2 regions of the Aerococcus loyolae genome follow, and region 2 is predicted to be linked to the other one. Evidence: predicted binding sites of a transcription regulator. Region 2 holds the regulator's gene; the other holds the start of a gene.
The links. Region 2 encodes Rex, which represses fermentation and respiration genes when NADH is low (regulators of the CRP and FNR family bind a similar motif). Its sites were predicted from a motif close to TTGTGAANTANTTCACAA; they were not measured.
Positions count from the first base shown of each region.

Region 1 (7,814 bases), 160 kb from region 2:
CATGGATGAAATTGGAAAGAGGGTCATGTCCTTATAAGTCATGGCATTTAAAAAAGTATTCATGGAGCTTTTGAGCATGTACATGAAGGGGTCTTTGACTGGATACTTCCGCGAACCAGACAAGACCGTATGCTCGACAATATGGGCCACCCCAGTAGAATCCTTAGCTGGGGTTAAAAATCCAATCCCAAAGGCCCGGTGGGGGTCATCATTTTCAATCCAAATCACTTGGCCGCCTGAAGCCGGATGGCGGAATTGATGGATGATTGCACCTTGCTCCTTGGAAACAATTTTTTCACTTTCAACAAAACCATGGTTTTCCTTATTCACAACAAGCACTCCTCTTAAAGAATCTTTCACTAGTATAACAAATTTTTCCTAGGGTCACTATCCAGGAAATCAGATCGCTTGCGACTGTATAAAATGGGACTTTTTATTTTTTACTGTTGGTGAGCATGAGTGGCGCTTTGAAATTAGTCGTTAGCCGTGAATAAGCAAGCGATGTGAATTACGTTTAGTAGGGTTTAGCCGTACTAAACGTTTGAAGCTCGCTAGACGAGAGATCTCAGCTCGAGCCGTTGCCACGGCTTTTTAATGACTAAATTTCAAAAGCAGAACGAATGCTCACCAATATCATTGAATAAACAGAGCCTAAGGATTGCGGGCGGGAGAAAATCCCCTTATAATAAGCAAGATACTTTGGCATTATTATATAGAAGGAAGTGTTCCTGATGTCTATTCACTACTATCACAATGACGCCCACTTGCAAATGGGGATCACCTTAAGAGACTCCGACCTGCCCGAAGCCGGCAATATGGGGATCCATTCTTACCAGGACTTGGCTGCCGTCCTGGCTAACCGGAAAGCCTTTTTCCAAGCGACCCATGTCAGTCCCGACCACTTTGTCCAAGCCCATCAGACTCACTCCAAACGAGCAGTCGAAGTTAGCCTGGCTGACGGCGGCAAGGGTGCCTTATCCAATGACACGGCTATCCCCCAAACCGACGCCCTCTACACTTTCGATGAGGAGCTCATGTTAGGGATTTTCACCGCTGACTGTGTCCCTATTCTCTTCTACGACCAAAAGACTCCCCTCATTGGCGTCATCCATTCCGGTTGGCGGGGCACGGTCCAAAACATTACCCGAGTGACCTTTGCGCAAATCTTTGCCGTTCATCCTGAAGTCCAAGCAGAAACTATCCAGGTTCAAATTGGTCCAGCCTTATGCCAAAAACACTTTGAAGTCGATGAGGATGTTTACCTTCAATTCAAGGACCTGGAAGGCTCAAAGGGAAATATCTCCTACCAAGCGGACAGCGGCAAGTGGCACATCGATAACCAGGCCGTGGTCAGGAATCAATGCCTCCATTTAGGGATCCGTCCCGAAAACATCCAAGTGGACCCCATGGATACCTATACCAGCCCCCAAGGCTTCTCCTACCGTCAAAACCAAACTAAAGGCCGCCACATGGGCTTCATCTGGCAAAAGGGCCGTGTGAATTAACAAAAAATCTGATAATAAACGAAAAAAGGCTGGGACAAAAGTCCCGGCCACTTTTCAAAATACGAACCATCTAATTAAAATTTGTTCCAAAAGTCAGCCCTGACGTCCACTTCATACAGGGTGTGAGACTAGGCGTTTAGACTTGGATGATTGGAGCAAGTCAGAATAAAAGCGAGGCATTCGCTTGTTTCTGACTTGTGAAATCACTCCAAGTCTGCCAAGGCGAACCCAACTACAAACTATGTGCGATAGGCTTTCGCCTATCTTCCATAGTTTATTCCAGTTGCTGTAGCTGTTCGAAGCGCTAGCGAGTTACAGATATAGTATGCGTAGCGGTTCAGGGCTCTTTTGACTTTTGTCACACTCTTTTTTCTATCTATACAAGAGGAATTTCTTACTTATTCTTAATTGGTTCTGGAGCCTTACCATAACCTTGGTAAGCGGCCCGCATCATAGCCATCATATCAGGAACTAATGGCAGACGAGGGTTTAATGGGGTACATTGGTCTTCATAAGCATCATAAGCAAGTTGTTCTAGGGCTTTTTCCCATTCTTTCTTGTCAAGACCTTGGGCTTGGTAGCTCATTGGTAGACCAACTTTTTCACCGAGTTCATAGCAGGCTTGGGCTAGGGAAGCAACGGCTTCATCAACTGTATTAGCCTTTAAGCCCAGCATCCGGGCAATATCTTGGTAACGTTCGCCAGCCTTGTAATAGTTGTATTTAGGCCAGGTAGAAAGTTTTCCTGGTTTTTCCCCGTTGTAGCGGATCACATAAGGCAGGAGGATAGCGTTGTTTTCCCCGTGAACGGTATGGAAGACCCCACCGATCTTATGGGACATGGAGTGGACAATTCCTAGGAAGGCGTTACCAAAGGCCATCCCCGCCATGGTTGCCGCATTATGCATCTTCTCTCTAGCGACTGGGTCAAAGTCTTTAACCGATTTTTCCAAGTGGTCAAAGACAATCTTAATGACTTGAAGGGCAAGTCCATCGGTATAGTCCGAAGCAAAGATGGAGACATAGGCTTCGATGGCATGGGTTAAGACGTCCATCCCGGTAGCAGCAGTTACCCGACTAGGTACCTTTTCGACAAAGCTGGAATCCACGATAGCCACCTTAGGTAAGAGGGCGTAGTCAGCAAGCGGGTACTTCTTATTGTTCTTCTTGTCTGAGATGACCGCAAAAGGCGTTACTTCAGAACCTGTCCCTGAGGTGGTTGGAATAGCCACTAATTGGGCTTTGTCACCGAGGGCTGGGAAACGGAAGGCCCGTTTTCTAATGTCCATGAATTTTTGAACCAGGTCACGGAAGTCAACGTCAGGACGTTCATAGAAGAGCCACATGATCTTAGCGGAGTCCATAACCGATCCCCCACCAATAGCAATAATGGTATCAGGTTGGAAGGCACGAATGGCGTCAGCACCCGCTTGAACCGTGGAAATATCTGGGTCAGGTTCAATGTTGTCAAAGACATCATAGACCACCTTATTTTGCCGTTGTTGGAGTTGGTCAATGACTTTTTGGACAAAGCCGAGTTTGGCGATGCCTTTATCAGAAATAATCGATACCCTTTCCACATGGTCTAATTCTTGTAAGTATTTAATGGAATTCTTTTCGAAGTAAACCCGAGGGACTTTAAACCATTGCATGTTATTTTGCCGCTCCCCTACTCGTTTAATATTAATCAAATCTAAAGGTCCCACGTTACCAGCTACGGAGTTATGTCCATAAGACCCACAGCCTAGGGTTAAGGAAGGAATAAAGTAGTTATAAACATCCCCAATCCCCCCAAAGGTTGAAGGCGCATTGACAATCACCCGGGCCACTTTCACCCGTTTGGCGTATTCGATTTCTAAGTCATGGTTATTGGTATGGATGGCGGCGGAGTGACCTAGACCATTAAATTCAACCATGGCTTCGGCCTTAGCCATCCCATCCTCAGTCGTCTCAGCCTTTAAGATGGCAAGAACTGGGGATAATTTTTCTCGGGTAAGAGGTTGGGCAGGTCCCACTTCAGGAACCTCTGCTGCTAGGATGACGGTTTCTTCAGGAACTTCAAAGCCGGCTTCTTTAGCAATCCAAACCGCTGATTTCCCAACAATATCGGCATTGAGTTTGGCTTGGTCAACCGCTTCACTATTGGCTTTAGCTCCAAAGCAGAATTCTTCTAAGAGAGCTTTTTCCTTTTGGTTGACAAAGTAAACATGGTAGGACTTCATTTCTTTAATGAAGGCGGGGTAAATGTCTTGGTCAACAATGGCAGCTTGTTCTGAAGCACAGACCATCCCATTATCGAAGGCCTTACTCATGACAATGTCATTAACAGCTTGCTTGAGGTTGGCCGTTTTTTCAACATAGGCAGGCACATTCCCTGGTCCCACACCCAAAGCAGGTTTCCCACAAGAATAAGCGGCCTTAACCATGGCAGATCCCCCAGTGGCTAAAATCGTTGCGACATCAGGGTGATTCATCAGTAAATTGGTAGCTTCCATGGAAGCATGTTTTGGATCGATCCATTGGATACAGTTTTCAGGTGCCCCTGCCGCAATCGCTGCGTCCCGCACCACTTTAGCCGCATGGATAGAAGATTCCAGCGCTTGAGGGTGGAAAGAGAAGACAATCGGGTTACGGGTCTTCAAGGAAATCAAGGACTTAAAGATTGCTGTCGATGTTGGGTTGGTAGTAGGGACAATCCCACAAATTACCCCGACCGGTTCAGCAATATAGGTCAATCCCTTGGCCTCATCACGATCAATAATACCTACTGTTTTCAAGTGGCGCATGTGGTTGGTAACATGTTCACAGGCAAATAAGTTCTTGGTGGCCTTATCTTCAAACACACCCCGTCCCGTATCTTCAACGGCATGTTTAGCTAAGACCCCATGTTGGTCTAAGGCAGCAATCGATGCCTTGGTGACAATATGGTCGATTTGTTCTTGGTCTAAGGCCATAAAATCCTCTAAGGCCTGTTTAGCCTTAGCTACTGTCTCATCGATAAATTGTGGAATATCTACTTTTTGTTCTTTTCCTTTAGCCATTGTTCTTCCTAACCTTTCCTTTGATTTTTAATGACTTTCATCTTTATGGCTATTATGTTAAATTATTCACAAATAAAAAGCAAGTTATTTTTTGTTTTTCTTTTTACCAATAACCGCTTACAATTACTGAAACATTAGTAATTTAACCTTGTAATCGCTTACAACTTTTTAAATAATATTTTTATATTTTAATTAAAAAGAGAAAATATGTGTTTATTTTCACAATATTAGAAAAATATGCTCTTTTATAAAAACACTTAGCCGCTTTTCCAAAATATAGGAAAAAGGCCATGACAAGCTATCATGACCCTTATCGGTGTACAGATACTTTTCCCCTAGCAGGCCTAGCCTCGTGGAAGGGTTGAAAGACTAAAAACTAATTGCTAAGGGAAGTTAAGGCAATTAATCGCCACTGGGGTAATAAGTCAAGAGGCCAAAACCATGGTTCAAGGGGCCACTCCCCTGACCTAGGTCTAATTGATCTTTAAGAGCATGGCTGAGATAGGTCTTAGCCCGGGCAATGGCAGTAACTAAGTCATCACCCTTGGCTAGGTTGCTGGCAATGGCACTGGATAGGGTACAGCCGGTGCCATGGGTATTGGGATTATCAACCCGCTCACCCTTAAACCAGTGAACCTCTCCTTTAGGGGTAACCAGGACATCGTTAGCATCATTAACCCGATGGCCACCCTTACAGAGGACCGCGACCCGGTAGGTCTGGCTGATTTTCTTAGCGGCTGCTTCCATATCCGCTGCCGAATGGATGTCTTGTCCCGCTAAGACCTGGCTTTCAGGAATATTAGGGGTAATTAAGCAAGCCAGCGGGAAGACCTGGTCAGCTAAGACTTGGACGGCTTGGTCTTGGATCAAGTTGGACCCGCTCGTTGCGACCATGACCGGGTCTACCACAACATTTTTAGCCTGGTAGTTTTTAAGGGCTTTGGCGATTTCCTCCACTAATTTCACTTGGGAAACCATGCCAATCTTGACGCTAGCCGGAGGAATATCCTCAAAAACCGCTTGGAGTTGGCTAGCCAAGGCCTCGGGACTGAGGTCATAGACTCCGGTCACACCCCTAGTATTTTGGGCGGTCACTGAAGTAATGGCACTCATACCAAAGACTCCATTGGCCTGCATGGTCTTGAGGTCCGCTTGAATACCAGCTCCCCCACTGGAGTCTGAACCAGCAATGGTCAAGACGGCTTGGAGTTTAAAAAGCTTTTCAGCAGCTTTACGGATATCTTGAGTCGCTTGGTAGGGATCATCCGCTTTAAATAGGGCGGAAATTAGGGCCACCCCAGCCAGACCCTGGTCACGTAAATTGGCCATATTATCTAAGTTAATCCCACCTATGCCGACGATAGGAATATTGACCCCTTGGGCAATCGCTCTCAAGGTGGTCAGACCGGTCCCTTGGGCATTGGCCTTAGATTGAGTCGGATAGAGGGCACCAACTCCCAAATAGTCTGCACCAGCTGCTTGGGCTTTTAGAGCGGTGTCCAGACTCTTAGCCGAAGCCCCGATAATTTTATCCGGGCCGAGCAGTTCTCTAGCCTGGTCGACTGGCAGGTCCTCTTCTCCCACATGGAGACCGTCAGCGTCCACAGCCAGGGCCAGCTCATAGTCATCGTCGATAATAAAAGGCACACCTGCTTCTTGGCAGAGACCTTTAATTCTTTTAGTCAATTCCAGCTTTTCTTCCTGGTCTTTAAAGGGATGGTCCTTCAAACGTAACTGTAAGATCGTGGCCCCGCCCATTAAGACCTCCTTGACTTGCTGGATTAAGTCGTCATGGTCAAAGCGGTCGGGCGTAATAGCATAGACCAATAAATCATTTTTATTGAATGTCATACTTGGCTCTCCTTTCTAATTCTTTGGCCTCTAATAAGGAGACCTGGTCAATCACCCGGTTGGAATAAGTGGCATTACCCTCATAGGGCTGGAGCACTTGAGCAGCGATTTCTCCCGCCACCCCATAGCTAATCATGGCTGCTGTAGCTAGGTAAAAAGGATCCTCATCCGGATTACCGGCTAAAAAGCTAGCTAGGACGCCGCTTAACTGGCAACCTGATCCCGTATAGGAGGCCATCCAGGGGTGACCATTTTTAATGATTGCCAGCCGTTCGCCGTCAGTCACTAAGTCAATCGGACCTGACATGGCTAGGATAATCTCTTTTTCTTGGGCATAAGCTTTAAAGTCCGGAGCAAAATCAGCCAAATTAGCTAAGGTCACCTCGTCTCCAGGACCCAGGTCGACCCCAGATCCTTGGCTTTTTTCAAAGAGGAGGCTACGAATTTCCGAAGCATTCCCCTTCACCGCCGTCACTAGACCCCGGTCAATCAGATCCTGACAGAGCTTTAATTTAGACGGCATAGCTGAAACCCCCACTGGGTCTAAGACCACGGGATGGTGGTCATTTTTTGCTGTGGTGGCGAGGTCCAACAATTCCTGATTAGGTCTGGGGCTAGCAGCATTTAGGAGCAAAAGGTCAGCCGACTTGACCACATCCTGGCTATTAGGTAATTTATCGGTCATCACGGGACGCCCGCCACTGGCCAAAATCACATTGGCCACATCATGGATGGTGACATAATTATTTAAGACTTGGATCAGCGGGGCCTTGGCCTTGACCTGCTGACTATATTTCGCAAAGGGAATGCTTGTTTTTTTAGACATTTACTCATCTCTCTTATTCTGTTTAGACTGCATATTTTACCTGCAGGTCTTTTACTTCTAGACAGAAAAAAAGCCCTGCAAAGTATACTCCACTGAGTGCACTTTGCAGGACTTCTTATCGTTAGGGTTTAGCCAAAGCTTGGCTGTGCCTTATAACGATATTTGAATTCTCACATCCCTACGCAAGTTTTAACTTTCTCAGGTTCAAAGAGTCCAGGTTTCCACCTATCTCAGCAAAAGCACCTCTTGTGAGTACTTTCTAACTATAGCAGAAACCGCTTACCTATTCAAGGCCGAGCGCTTATGCCCCCCTTTGAAAGCTGGGAGAAATAAAAAACGGTTCTTTGTCAAATCGTGTTGATGAGAATTTATATAATTAATGTCATATCAGAACTGGTATGACATTTTTTAATATTTGCCGATCAAAGAAAAATGGGGACGATTAAAAGACCTCTTATTTCTTGTTTTTTCGCCATAGGCGAAAATAAAGAGTAAGAAAGCAATATCATAAATAATGAATAAGTATCACAAAGACTATGCTGCTTCTGAAAAAGTGAGAGGCCGAGGTTGAAAATCATTACATACCAATCGA
Region 1 covers NZ_CP126958.1:68,214-76,027, reverse strand. The annotation lists gene CJ190_RS00350 (insulinase family protein) at 1-330, opposite strand, end outside; gene pgeF (peptidoglycan editing factor PgeF) at 732-1,505, shown strand; gene adhE (bifunctional acetaldehyde-CoA/alcohol dehydrogenase) at 1,900-4,545, opposite strand; gene thiD (bifunctional hydroxymethylpyrimidine kinase/phosphomethylpyrimidine kinase) at 4,948-6,396, opposite strand; gene CJ190_RS00325 (hydroxyethylthiazole kinase) at 6,383-7,222, opposite strand; TPP riboswitch at 7,381-7,479, opposite strand; gene CJ190_RS00320 (ISL3 family transposase) at 7,757-7,814, opposite strand, start outside.
Region 1: the regulator Rex is predicted to act here: its motif matches at 4,600-4,617, upstream of adhE (bifunctional acetaldehyde-CoA/alcohol dehydrogenase).

Region 2 (7,814 bases):
TTTTCTTCAAAAAAAATTGCGGTATAATATTTTGGGTGTTATGCCACAAGCTAACATGATGAAGACATTATTAAGATCGAATAGATAAAGGAGAACGCATATGCCATCAGTTGTTGTTGTAGGTACTCAATGGGGCGACGAAGGAAAAGGAAAAATCACCGATTACCTCAGTAGCCAAGCCGATATTATTGCCCGTTACCAAGGCGGAGATAATGCTGGCCACACGATCCAATTCAACCAGCAAACTTTTAAGCTCCACCTCGTTCCCTCAGGAATTTTTTCAGAAGATAAGCTGAGTGTGATCGGAAATGGCGTGGTTGTTAACCCTAAATCTTTACTTGAAGAATTGGCCTATTTGCGCCAAGCAGGGATCTCTTGTGAAAATCTCCGCATCTCTGAACGGGCCCAAGTGATCTTGCCCTACCATCAACTGATCGACCGCTTGGATGAAGAACGTAAAGGCGACAACAAGATCGGTACCACCCAAAAGGGGATTGGTCCTGCCTATATGGATAAGATTGCTCGTAATGGTATCCGGATGGCTGACCTCATCGATCCTGAAACTTTTGCGGAAAAGTTATCTATACAAATTCAAATCAAGAACGAACTCTTAACCAAGGTATATGACGAAGAGCCCTTAGACTACGACACCATCTACCAAGAATATCTGGCATATGGCCAAGAACTGAAAGAATATGTCACGGATACTTCCTTATTGATGAATGATGCCTATGATCAAGGGGAAAATATTCTTTTTGAAGGAGCCCAAGGGGTCTTACTGGATATTGATCATGGAACCTATCCCTTCGTGACTTCCTCTAACCCTATTGCCGGTGGTGCTACGGTCGGTTGTGGGATTGGCCCAAGCAAAATCAATACCGTTATCGGAGTCATGAAGGCCTATACCTCTCGAGTAGGTGACGGTCCCTTCCCAACCGAATTACATGATGCGATTGGGGACCGCATCCGTGAAGTTGGCCATGAATATGGTACTACTACGGGTCGTCCGCGCCGGGTAGGTTGGTTCGACGGAGTGGTGACGGCCCATGCTCGCCGCGTTTCTGGTTTAACCAAACTTTCCTTGAACTGTTTAGACGTCTTAACTGGCCTCGATGAAATTAAAGTCTGTGTAGGCTACCAAACCCCTAATGGCCAAGTATCCAAGTCCTACCCCGCTAACTTGCGCTACCTGGCTCAATGTCAACCTATCTATGAAAGTTTACCTGGCTGGGAAGAAGACATAACTAGCTGTCAAGACTTTGATCAACTTCCCGAAAACGCTAAAGCTTATGTCCGTCGCATCAGTGAAATCGTAGGGGCCCCCATTGCCACAGTGTCAGTGGGACCTGACCGGACCCAAACCTTAATCTTAGATAATATTTGGTAAAAACAATAAAGAGAAAAAGTAAGCTCTGACTGAGGAAAATCTCCTTAATCTGAGCTTACTTTTTTAATAAAATAGAGTGTGACAAGCGCGTCAAAGCTGTGCGTTGGAATTTTCTGAATCGGACGTTCGTCCTGTGACTGGAGCACATTTTGTTTAGATAGTTGATATTAAAAACGGCTAGGAACCTTTGTCCCAGCCGCTTTTCAATCTTTATCCTATTCAGTTTTTGGATTAATACATGCCTGGTGCGCCTGCTCCTGCAGCTGCATCATTGCCTGCATTTTCTTCTGGATGGTCAGCAACAACTGCTTCAGTAGTTAAAATCAAACCAGCTACTGAACCTGCATTTTGTAAAGCAGAACGTGAAACCTTGGTTGGGTCAACCACACCATCAGAAATCATGTCTACCCATTCACCGCTAGCAGCGTTGTAACCAACACCTTGGTCTTTATCGTGAATGTGTTCTACAATAACAGATCCTTCTAGACCAGCATTTTCAGCGATTTGACGTAGTGGGGTTTCAAGGGCACGAACCACGATGTCTGCACCAGTTTGTTCGTCACCTTCTAAGGAGTCAACAACTTCTTTCACCTTGTCTTGGATATTCATGAATGCAGTACCACCACCAGCTACGATACCTTCTTCAACCGCAGCACGAGTTGCGTTTAAAGCATCTTCGATACGTAATTTACGTTCTTTTTGTTCAGATTCTGTGGCTGCACCTACACGAACAACGGCAACCCCGCCAGCTAATTTAGCAAGACGTTCTTGTAATTTTTCACGGTCATAGTCAGAAGTAGTTTCTTCAATTTGTTTTCTGATATGAGCCACACGTTGTTCCAATTGTTCCTTGTTACCCTTACCTTCAACAATGGTGGTATCGTCTTTAGTAATGGTTACACGGGCAGCTTGACCTAATTGATCAATGCTGGTGTCTTTCAATTCAAGACCTAAGTCTTCAGTAATGACTGTCCCACCGGTAAGAACAGCTAAGTCTTCTAATTGTTCTTTACGACGGTCACCAAAGCCAGGAGCCTTCACAGCAACGACATTGAATGTCCCACGAATCTTGTTCAAGACTAAAGTAGGAAGTGCTTCACCTTCAACATCGTCGGCCACTAATAATAAGGATTTACCTTGTTGTACGATTTGTTCTAATAATGGAAGGATATCTTGGATATTAGAAATCTTCTTATCAGTGAGGAGGATGTAAGGATCATCGAGAACAGCTTCCATCTTATCATTGTCGGTTACAAAGTATTGGGAGAGGTAACCACGGTCAAATTGCATCCCTTCAACAACGTCTAAGGCAGTGTCCATGGATTGTGATTCTTCAATGGTAATGACACCATCTTGGCCTACTTTTTCCATAGCGTCAGCAATTAATTGACCGACTTCTTGGTCGCCAGAAGAAATTGCCGCAACGTTGGCAATGGATTCTTTAGCATTCACTGGAACAGAAATCTCTTTCAAAGCTTCTACTGCCTTACGGATAGCTTGATCCATTCCACGACGAATGCCCACAGGATTTGCCCCTGCTGTCACGTTTTTGAAACCTTCATGGACGAGGGCTTGAGTTAAGATGGTAGCGGTAGTTGTCCCGTCACCAGCAACATCATTGGTCTTAGAAGCCACTTCAGAAACTAATTTAGCTCCCATATTTTCAAAGTGATCTTCTAATTCAACGTCTTTAGCAATAGTCACCCCGTCATTGGTGATTAATGGAGAACCATAGCTACGTTCTAGGACAACATTACGTCCCTTAGGCCCTAAGGTCACTTTCACGGTATTGGCTAATTTATCAATACCTTCTACTAAAGATTGTCTTGCATCACTTGAATATTTAATATCTTTGGCCATTCTATCTATCTCCTATTCTAAATCTAAGCATGATCGAGAATTCAATTATTTTTTATGTTGATTGTCGAAGTTCAATCAATGATTATTCAACTACAGCAGTTAGATCTTTTTCTTTAATAATGAGGTAATCTTCCCCTTCATAGCGGATTTCGCTTACTGCATATTTTTCAAAAATCACTTGGTCGCCCACTTTAACTTGAGGGGTGTAGTCATCAGTAGCATCAGCAACGGCTACCACTTGACCTACTTGAGGTTTTTCTTTAGCAGCAGATGGTAAAACGATGCCAGAAGCAGTTTTTTCTTCCTCTTCTTGGACTTGAATAATCACACGTTCATTTAACGGCTTTAACATTTAAAATATCCCTCCAAATTTCACATACTAATTAATAACACTTTTAATGATTTGTTAGCACTCATCATCTCCGACTGCTAACTTACAATATTTATAGTAAAACATTTCCAGATATAAATCAAGTAATTCGTTGACTTTTTTTGACCTTTTTTCTTTTTATCACTTTAAAAGTATAAAATATTATTTATAAATCATTTTTACTTGCAAATAACGAAGGCTGGACAAGATTAAAATGTTGACTCTTTAATTTTTTACTAATGATAAGTATTGTCTTAATATCTTTTTATTTGATAAATAGCTCTGAGCAGTAGTGGCGCTTGAATTGGGTCGTTAGCCATGAATAAGCAAGCATCAGGGTGTGAGGGCTAGCACTTAGCTTTCGTTCACTGGAGCAAGTCGCCAAAGCAGTCTGCAAGACTGCAGTGGGAACTTGTGAAGTGACACGAAAGCTGCTAGAACGAACCCGACTCGATGTGAATTATGGCTAGTAGGCGTTAGCCATACTAGCCAAAACCTGCTCCAAAAGTCAGCTCTGACTCCACTTCACAAAGGCTGGCCGAGCCTCTAACAAGGCTCTTCCATCCTTTGCTCCAGTGATTCAGAGCTTAACGACTTTTGTCGCATTCTCACTTTGAAGCTCGCTAGGCGAGAGACCTTGGCTCGAGCCGGTGCTGCTTTAGCCGTTGGAGCCTCCGCGACTTACGAATAAAGTACAAAACGGCCTTAGCCGTTTTTGACCCTTTATACTTTAACGACCAAAATTTAAAAGCAGAACGAATGCATATCATTAGCATTCATATAAAAAAACAAGATCTTCTATAAAAATTAATGACATAAAAAAAGCCCTCCATTAAGAGGGCTTTACTAAGCGACTAACATAAGTTAGGCCTGATCATTCTGTCAGGCTCCTGCTAACTTCTGCTAGTTCTACTAATTTTTCTTTTTATTGTTGCCATTTCGGTTACCAATATAGTAAATCAATGTTTGCAGCTCATTGGCTAAATCCACGTTTTGAACATGAATATCTTCAGGGACATCTAAAACCACCGGAGTAAAGTTCAAGATGCCTTGAATACCGGCTTCTCCTAATTCACTCACAGTATCTTGGGCAACCTTTTCCGGAACGGTCATAATGGCAATCAGAATTTCCATTTCTTGAATCCGTTCCTTTAATTCACTCATGGGGTAAACCGGTACCCCACTATGGACGGTTCCTACAATCTCAGGATTAATATCAAAGGCCGCCCCAATCCGGATATTATTGGTCCGTTTAAAGTTATAATTTAATAAGGCGTTCCCTAAATTACCGACTCCGATTAAAGCAACCGTGGTGAGGCGGTCTTGGTAGAGTTGGCGACTAAAGAAGTCTAAGAGAGCTTCAACATCATAGCCATAACCACGCTTCCCTAGGGCACCAAAATGTGAGAAATCCCGGCGAATAGTGGCGCTGTCCACTTTGATCGCCTCACTGAGTTCACTGGAAGAAATCCGTGTCTTACCCATATTCTTAAAATTATGCAAGTAACGGTAATAAAGCGGTAACCGCCTAGCCGTTGCACGTGGAATTTCCTTCATGTTTCCACTCCTTTTCACAAGATATCAAATACATTTTATCACCTAAATCATAAAATGGAAAGAACTTTGTGAAAAATCACATAAATCTTTTTGGCTAATTTTCATTATTTTTAAAACTTTGTGAATAATCCCGCCCCTTTCTAAGGGAAAGTTCACAAAGTCAAAAAATATCTGCCGATAAAATATGATACACTAGTGAAGACAATAATAAACGATTTAGGAGGAAAGGATCCAATGATTGTATTACAAGGATCAAAACTCATGCGACGTTTTGGCTCCGATATTCTTTTCCAAGATGTTCAAATGACCATCCAAGATAATAGTCGCACCGCCCTAGTCGGCCGAAACGGTACCGGCAAATCCACCCTACTCAAAATCTTAGCCGGCATTGAAGAACCTGACCAAGGACAAGTGACTCGGGCTAAGGGCAAGACCATTGCCTACATGGACCAACATGCCGCCATTGAAAACAGTCAACGGACGATTTATGAAGAAATGCGGTCGGTTTTTAAAGAATCCATCGCCCTCATCCATAATGCTGAACAAGCCGCCCAAGACTTGGCCGATGCCCAGGATGAAGCATCCTATCAAGAGGCCCTCAAACGCTATGATCAATTACAAGAAGAAGTCAACCAAAGCAATGCCTACGGTTATGATTCTGAAATTCGCATGGTCCTCCACGGCTTTCAATTCCCCGAGTCAGATTACGACAAACCCATTAATCAGTTATCTGGTGGTCAACGGACCCGGTTAGCCCTGGCCAAGGTCCTCCTCGAAAAGCGCGATATTCTCATACTCGACGAACCGACCAACCACTTAGACATCGAAACCCTGACCTGGCTAGAAGATTACCTGCCTTCTTATCCTGGCGCCCTGTTGATCGTTAGCCACGACCGTTATTTCTTAGACCATGTCACTAATGAAACCTATGAAATGACCGGGCATAGTATGGAATATTATAAAGGCAATTATTCCTTCTACCTCAAAGAAAAGGCCGTCCGCCTAGAAAGCTGGCAAAAGGCCTATGATAAACAACAAAAGAAAATTGCCAAGTTAGAAGACTATGTGGCTCGTAACCTCGTCCGAGCTTCGACAACGAAAATGGCCCAAAGTCGTCGTAAACAACTCGAAAAAATGCCCAAAATCGAAAAGCCTAAGCAGGACGAAAAAAGTCCCCACATTCAATTTTTGACTGACAAGGCTAGCGGCAATGTGGTCCTTACTGCCGACCACTTAGGCATCGGTTATGATGATCACTTACTCTCCTATCCGATTGAGATAGATATTAGAAAGCAACAAGCTATCGCAGTGGTAGGGCCCAACGGCGTAGGCAAATCCACTCTCTTAAAAACCATTATCCAAGAAATTCCCGCCATCAAGGGGGAAATCCACTATGGGGCTAATGTGACTATTGGCTACTATGACCAAGAATTAGCCAAACTCCACAGCAATAAGGATGTCCTCCACGAACTCTGGGATGACCATCCGACCATTAACGAGGAAAACATCCGTACCATCCTGGGTTCCTTCCTCTTCTCCGGACAAGACGTGGAAAAATCTGTCGCTATGCTGAGTGGGGGCGAGAAGGCCCGACTTGCCCTAGCCAAACTTTCCTTTAACCATGATAATTTCTTGGTACTGGACGAACCAACCAACCACTTGGATATCGATTCTAAGGAAATTTTAGAGAATGCCCTGATTGCCTACGATGGGACCCTACTCTTCGTCAGTCATGACCGCTACTTTATTAATCGGATTGCCACCCAAGTGCTTGAAATCAGTCCGGAGGGTTCCACTCTCTACCTGGGCGATTACGATTACTACCTCAATAAAAAGGCCGAGCAGGAAGCGCGGTTAGCTGAAGAAAACAAAGAAAATCAGTCCAGTCTTACTGAAGAAAAACAAGCCCCCAGCCAGTCAGCTAAAGCCTATCAAAATCGTAAGGAACGCCAAAAAGAAGAAAGAAAACTCCAACGGCAAAGCGAAAAAATCGAAGCAAGTATTGAAGACTTAGATGAAGAAATAGCAGAGATCCAGGAAAAAATGACTGATCCTGACATTTTACAAAATTACTATGAATTAAATCAACTCGACCAATCTCTTAAAGACAAACAAGCCCAACAAGAAGCCCTCTTTAAGGAATGGGAAACCGTCCAAAGTCGCTTAGAAGACTTTGACCAATAAAGATAAAAAGGTACGCCTACACCAGGACTCAAGATCAAGTCCTCCTGTAAGCATACCTTTTCTTTTTTAGGCTTCAAGCCATTCGGTATGAATGACCTCAATGGGATACCAGGCTTCAATTTTATCGAGATAGTTCAGCAAGCGCTGCCGGCTCTTGCTGTATGAATTAGAGACTAGGCCAAAAGCAACCACCGCTTGGTTGACTAAGTCTAAGTCAGTAATTTCAGCAGCAGTCATCTTTTCACGTTGTTGGGCCCGCTCCACCATACTTTTGACGATCCGGCGCTTATCCTTTAGCGTATAGGCCTGATCAATAATAAAAGTGACTTCTAAACCAATTAAGACCATCTTTCCTCATAAGCTTTCCTAAAAAATCAATTGAAGGAGACTTAAAGGCAACTAATTTTCATCACCTAAGTCTAAACCAGGATTAGCATCCAAATCCAAGCCAACAAA
Region 2 covers NZ_CP126958.1:224,384-232,197, reverse strand. The annotation lists gene CJ190_RS01055 (adenylosuccinate synthase) at 101-1,387, shown strand; gene groL (chaperonin GroEL) at 1,619-3,247, opposite strand; gene CJ190_RS01045 (co-chaperone GroES) at 3,330-3,599, opposite strand; gene CJ190_RS01040 (redox-sensing transcriptional repressor Rex) at 4,530-5,174, opposite strand; gene CJ190_RS01035 (ABC-F family ATP-binding cassette domain-containing protein) at 5,409-7,358, shown strand; gene CJ190_RS01030 (DUF503 domain-containing protein) at 7,425-7,706, opposite strand; gene tsaD (tRNA (adenosine(37)-N6)-threonylcarbamoyltransferase complex transferase subunit TsaD) at 7,758-7,814, opposite strand, start outside.